DNA from 2 places in the Methylotenera sp. E1MeOHC1 genome. Region 2 is predicted to be linked to the other one. Evidence: predicted binding sites of a transcription regulator. Region 2 holds the regulator's gene; the other holds the start of a gene.
The links. The regulator FNR, encoded in region 2, switches genes on or off when oxygen is low (the NO sensors DNR and NnrR bind a similar motif). The targets are predictions, from matches to a motif close to TTTGATNTANATCAAA.
Positions count from the first base shown of each region.

Region 1 (3,427 bases), 190 kb from region 2:
CCCCACCACACTTAAAGCTGATGGTGCGTGGTGCAATACTCATATTGCTACTGCAGGTATTGTTAGGCGGATGGACTAGTACCAACTATGCAGCGCTAGCCTGTACCGACTTTCCTACCTGCCATGGCCACTGGATCCCAGAAATGAACTTTAGCGATGCGTTCCATCTGGTGCGCGAACTCGGGCAAAGTGCCAATGGTGGCAATTTAACACTGGCATCACTGACCGCCATTCAATGGACGCATAGAATGGGCGCGCTAATCACGTTTATTTATATTACGTTATTGATTGTGCAGCTTATTAAAGTACCTGCGTTTAGAAAAATAGCACTACTGCTACTATGCCTGTTAACCGCACAAATCATGATCGGTATCGCCAATCTTATTCTCCACTTACCCTTAGCATTGGCAGTACTGCACAACCTAGGTGCAGCATTACTGGTAATCACCACCATCGTTATTAACTCTAAAATCACGGAGCATCAACATGACCACGCAAAAACTTAAAAGTGAGCTACACATGCACGTTAACGTCATGGGCCAAATTAAAGCACTCGTTCCGCGATTAAAAAATTTCTTCCCTCTGTGCAAACCGCGCGTGACCTCGCTCATTGTGTTCACCGCACTGATTGGTATGTTTCTAGCTACACCTAATATGGTAGCGCTACCGCTACTGGTTGCAACAACCTTGGGCGTAGCCTTTGCATCAGGTGCGGCGGCAGCGTTTAACTGCCTGATTGAACACAAAATTGACGCCAACATGGCTCGTACTCGCGCCCGCCCCCTGCCTACAGGACAAGTGTCATCAGGTGAAACCATGATATTTGCTACGCTACTCGGCGGCACTGGGCTGGCAATCCTTTATTTTTATGTAAACCCACTTACCATGTGGTTAACCCTAGCTACATTTGTAGGCTATGCCGTGATTTATACTATTTTCCTTAAACCGGCCACGCCGATGAATATCGTTATTGGCGGTGCCTCGGGCGCAATGCCGCCAATCTTGGGCTGGGCCGCTGTTACCAACACTGTTTCACCAGAGTCACTGATTATGTTCTTAATCATTTTTGCATGGACGCCTCCACACTTTTGGGCACTCGCGCTATACCGTAGAGAAGAATATGCCAAAGTTGGCATGCCCATGTTACCTGTAACCCATGGTGAGTCCTTTACCTTGTTACACATTCTGCTCTACACCATTATTTTGGTAGCAGTATCACTCATGCCTTATGGCTTGGGCATGAGCGGTATGATTTATTTAAGCTCAGTGCTACTGCTTGATGCTATGTTCATGGCTTACGTCATCAAACTTTACCTGAACTACTCAGATGCACTAGCTAAGCGCACGTTCAGGTACTCCATTATTTATTTAACCCTATTATTTGCAGGTTTACTAATTGATCACTACTTGCCACTTTAAATTCTGAAAAATATTTAATGTAAACAAGCATTACAGTTCGTGAATTGATTCATATAAATGCATACAAAAAGTCGCTAAATCCAATGTAAAAGCAAAGATTACGTTGTATAATTCCGCGATTAAAGCACGTGCACTATTGTTTAGAATTGAAACGGATGCTGATATGACTACGGCGCTAGGGCCCGCCACTAGTCATGAATATGATTTGGTTTTATTTAAGGATGAAAGTAATGAGCACTAATAATGTAGAAACGTTTTACGACGACTACGTCATACGCCGGTTTAGCGTAATGGCGGTAGTTTGGGGAGTTCTTGGAATGTTAATGGGGGTGATTGTTGCCTCACAACTGGCATTTCCTGAATTAAATTTAGGACTGCCATGGACCAGCTTTGGACGTTTACGTCCGTTGCACACCAACTTGGTTATTTTTGCTTTTGGTGGCTGTGCACTGTTTGCTACGTCGTACTATGTAGTACAACGTACCAGCCAAGCTAAACTAGCATTTCCGATGTTGGCTCGCTACTCATTCTGGGGCTATCAAGCCGTCATTATCGCAGCTATCATCTCTTTACCTTTGGGTTACACTCAAGCTAAAGAATATGCAGAGCTAGAGTGGCCTATCGACTTACTACTACTGGTAGTTTGGGTGATGTACGCTATTGTTTTCTTTGGCACTATCGCAAAAAGAAAAATCAAACACATTTATGTTGCAAACTGGTTCTACGGTGCATTTATCATTGTGGTAGCAATCCTGCATATCGTTAACAGTGCTGCAATCCCTGCCGAATGGATGAAATCATACTCAGCTTACGCTGGTGTACAAGATGCGATGATCCAATGGTGGTATGGTCATAACGCGGTTGGTTTCTTCTTGACCGCTGGCTTCTTGGGCATGATGTACTACTTTATTCCTAAACAAGCTGAGCGCCCAGTGTACTCATATCGCTTGTCTATCGTGCACTTCTGGGGTTTGATTTTCACTTACATGTGGGCAGGTTCACACCACTTACATTACACCGCACTACCTGACTGGACACAATCAGTAGGTATGGTACTGTCTTTAATCCTATTAGCACCAAGCTGGGGCGGTATGATTAACGGCATGATGACCATGTCTGGTGCATGGCACAAACTGCGCGATGACCCTATCTTACGCTTCCTGATCGTTTCATTGTCTTTCTACGGTATGAGCACGTTTGAAGGCCCAATGATGGCGATTAAAACCGTTAACTCACTTTCACACTACACAGACTGGACAGTGGGCCACGTGCACTCAGGTGCTTTAGGCTGGGTTGGTTTTGTATCTATGGGTTCACTGTACTTCTTGGTACCTCGCTTATGGGGTGTAAAACAAATGTACAGCAAGAAAGCGATTGAGTTGCACTTCTGGTTGGCAACGATCGGCGTGGTTCTTTACATTACTGCAATGTGGATCTCAGGCGTTACTGCTGGTCTGATGTGGCGCGCAATGAATGACGACGGCACATTAACTTACACATTTGTTGAGTCTGTTAAAGCAATGCACCCATTCTACGTAATTCGTATGGTTGGTGGCTTGATGTACGTTAGCGGCATGGCAATCATGTTGTGGAACGTAATTAAAACAGTTCAAATGGGGCAGCCTGCTCGCGCCAGAATCCCTTCAACAGTTGTTCATGCTTAAGAGATCGAAAATGTCAGATAAAGAACAAAAAGGCTTTACCCACGAAAAAATTGAAACCAATAGTTTCTTATTGGTGATCTTGATTTTGGTTGTGGTTTCATTTGGTGGCTTGGTGGAAATCGTACCGCTATTCTTCCAGAAATCAACCACGCAACCAGTGGAAGGCTTAAAACCTTACACAGCTCTACAATTAGCTGGGCGCGACATTTACATCCGTGAAGGCTGCTACAACTGCCACTCACAAATGATTCGCCCATTTAAAGCTGAAACATTGAGATACGGTCACTACTCTGTCGCTGGTGAGTTTGTTTACGACCACCCATTCCAATGGGGTAGTAAACGTA
Region 1 covers NZ_CP196025.1:1,474,546-1,477,972, forward strand. The annotation lists gene ACSSU7_RS06720 (COX15/CtaA family protein) at 1-506, shown strand, start outside; gene cyoE (heme o synthase) at 520-1,419, shown strand; gene ccoN (cytochrome-c oxidase, cbb3-type subunit I) at 1,650-3,083, shown strand; gene ccoO (cytochrome-c oxidase, cbb3-type subunit II) at 3,094-3,427, shown strand, end outside.
Region 1: ccoN (cytochrome-c oxidase, cbb3-type subunit I) is a predicted target of FNR. The motif match lies at 1,463-1,478, and genes of this name have one in related genera.

Region 2 (3,427 bases):
GGCAGAAACACCTAGGCTGATTAAATCGCAATCTGGTTGTGTGCTGTAGCCTTGGAAGTTTCGATGCAATCTACCTTGGCGCTTGGCAATTGCCAGTGCATCCGTAGGTAGAGCAAAGTGATCCATGCCCACATACACGTAACCTGCGTTAAGGAATGTCGCAATCGCATTGGATAGCATCGCGATTTTTGCAGATGCTGCAGGTAGCTCATAAGTATCAATTCTGCGTTGTGGTTTGAAGCGCTCAGGTAAGTGCGCGTACGCATATAATGCGATTCTTTCTGGTCTTAGCTCTACAATTTGTGCCAAGGTTTTTGAGAATGACTCTGGTGATTGCTTAGGTAAGCCATAAATTAAATCCACATTGACTGAATCAAACTTTAGGCGTCGAGCAGCTTCAACGAGTGAAAATACTTGCTCCGCAGGCTGGATGCGGTGCACGGCTTTTTGCACTTCTGGGTCAAAATCCTGCACACCAAAACTTAGGCGATTAAAACCAAGTGAGGCTAAATGTGCCAAGCGTTGTTCGTTGACGGTGCGAGGGTCAACCTCGATTGAATATTCTCCATTAGGTGCTAACACAAAGCTGCGGCGTATCATCGCCATCAGTTCACTGAGCTCTTCATCACTGAAAAACGTGGGTGAGCCACCACCTAGGTGCAGCTGTGAAATGGTTTGACCTGCACCCAAGTGCTCAACATGTAAATCGATTTCACGGCTTAAATATCTTAAATACTCTACGCTACGCTCGTGATGCTTGGTCACGATTTTGTTGCATGCACAGAAAAAGCACAGTGATTCACAAAATGGAATATGCACATAAATCGAGAGCGGCAGTGTTAAGCCGCCAATACGGCGCTGCGCTAGCGTTTGCTTATAAGTCTCTTCTGTAAATGCTTCAACAAATCGGTCTGCCGTGGGGTAAGAGGTGTATCTAGGGCCAGAAACGTCAAATTTTTGCAAGGTTTCAGGCGTTAGCGTCGGTACCGTATTTTTTGCCTCAACCGCTGTGTTGGCAGATTGATTGCTAGGAAAGTTGATTGTATTGTTGGCAACCATGATTGTGACTCCTAAACCGTTTGGTTTATCCTGTAAATATAAAATGCACTCCGCACTATGGCGTTTAATTGAACCCTAAAATGAGGTGCTTTGCTGCAGTTCGCCTAGCTACAGCGCATTCTTTTTACGATGAAAACCTAATATTTACAGGGCAAACTACAGGCCTATACTTTGCCATCACTGTAAGTAAAAGCCTTTGATGCACATCAAAAGATAATTATGAAGTGACGATTATTTAATTCACTGGCGGCAAACTGCCGAAAGCGGTATATTTAATGAAATCGTATGAGTGGGCACAGTATGCAACCTGTTTTAAATCTAGAAGCCATTAAAGTCGCTTGTTCTAACTGCAATCTGCGCGAGCTGTGCATGCCTGTGGGCTTTGATGTCGAAGAAATGAAAAGGCTTGATGAAGTGGTTGAAAAGCGCCGCCGGGTTAAGCAGGGCGAGTTGCTGTTTAATAGCGGCGATACGTTTACTTCGCTATATGCGATACGGACTGGTTTTTTTAAAACCTGTGTGACCAGTGAAGATGGCCGTGAGCAAGTGACTGGCTTCCAAATGGCGGGTGAAATTATTGGCATGGACGGTATTGTGAGTGACCGCCATAACTGTAATGCCGTGGCGTTAGAGGATGCAGAAGTCTGCGTGATGCCGTTTGCCACAGTGGAAGACCTGTCACGCGAGTTACCTGCGCTACAAAGACACGTACATAAAATTATGAGCCGTGAAATCGTACGTGAGAATAGCGTGATGATGTTGCTAGGCAATATGCGTGCGGAAGAGCGCTTAGCTGCATTTTTGCTTAATCTTTTGCAGCGTTTGCATGCCCGCGGTTTATCACAATCTGAATTAGTGTTACGGATGACGCGTGAAGAAATCGGCAGTTATCTGGGTCTTAAATTAGAAACAGTGAGTCGTGCTTTTTCTAAGTTTAGTGAAGACGGCATTATTGAAGTGAAACAGCGTTACGTCAAAGTATTGGAACCTGACGCGTTGAAAAAAATATTCAATCCGCAAACCTATTAATTAGTGTGCGGGTGAAGTTTAAGCATTGCAATCGCAGCCGCTCTGGCATCATCTTTAAAGTAGTGATTTCTGCATGACCACAAAAATTCATCTAACCACCACTGATCATAACCGTGATGTCGTCGGGCTTAAGTATATTTACCCGGTGATTTCACGGCGCGCTGGTGGCGTGTCTGTCGGCGTTAACTTGAATGTCAATAATGCCTGTAACTGGCGTTGTATCTACTGCAACGTGCCTAATCTGACCCGCGGATCACCGCCGCCAATAGAGTTGGACGTATTAGAACAAGAACTGCGTGGCTTTTTGCATGACCTGCTGCATGGTGATTTTATGCAGCGCCATGTCCAAGAGGGCGACCGTCAGCTTAAAGATATTGCATTCTCTGGTAATGGCGAGCCTACCAGCGTGAAAGAGTTTCCACAAGTGCTGACATTGGTGGAAAACGTACTGCGTGATTTTGACTTGCTAGGCAAAATTAAAGTGCGACTAATCACCAACGGCAGTTTGATGGATAAGCCTTTAGTGCTGGAGAGCATGAAGCATCTGGCGCAACTGAATGGCGAAGTTTGGTTTAAGGTGGATGGCGGCTCTAAAGCTGCTATTGCACGTGTGAATGACGTTAACCTTAATCCTGAGAGCCACTTACAGCGCTTGAGGCAATGTGCAGAGGCTTGCCCAACTTTTATACAAACCTGCATGTTTTTGTTAGATGGCGTGCCGCCTAGTGAAGCCGATATAAATGACTACCTAGCCTTGATTAGTCAGGCAAAAGATGTGATTAAAGGCGTGCATCTTTATGGGCTAGCGCGCCGTTCAGAGCAGGCTGAAGTGGATAGACTGTCACGCCTACCTGCTGAGTGGTTAGAAGCCGTGGCACAGCGTATCCGAGAGTGCGGTATCACTGTGTATGTGAGCCCTTAGTTCAATTGAGAGAGCCTAACGAAGCTGCATAAAATATCATGACAGATATCTTGTCTGTGTAACATGCATGGGCAGTCCAAAGTTGGAGTGAGGTGTTACTTCTTTAGGGCAAGCCCACAGCCTAGCTTGAATGATGGGGTAGGCCTTTGGCACATTCATTCTCGGCAGCCTCACTTAGATATGTAATCCCAGGTAATTGACTAATTTTCTTCCCTGCTTCAAGGTCTGCTTCCAGTTGCTCTTTTTGAGCAGAGTATTGCTTCAAGCAGTTCAAACGCAGTTGTTTCTCCTCTGATGAAATATCATGAGCTGCTAAGCGCGCATCTATGGCCTTGATTATATTATTAATAGTTTGAATCCGAGATTTAATAGGGTATGCGCCGGCTTCGTAAGGTTGAAAACTCTCGGCGCTTGCCG
Region 2 covers NZ_CP196025.1:1,285,742-1,289,168, reverse strand. The annotation lists gene hemN (oxygen-independent coproporphyrinogen III oxidase) at 1-1,059, opposite strand, end outside; gene fnr (fumarate/nitrate reduction transcriptional regulator Fnr) at 1,345-2,088, shown strand; gene ACSSU7_RS05820 (radical SAM protein) at 2,162-3,010, shown strand; gene ACSSU7_RS05815 (hypothetical protein) at 3,132-3,427, opposite strand, start outside.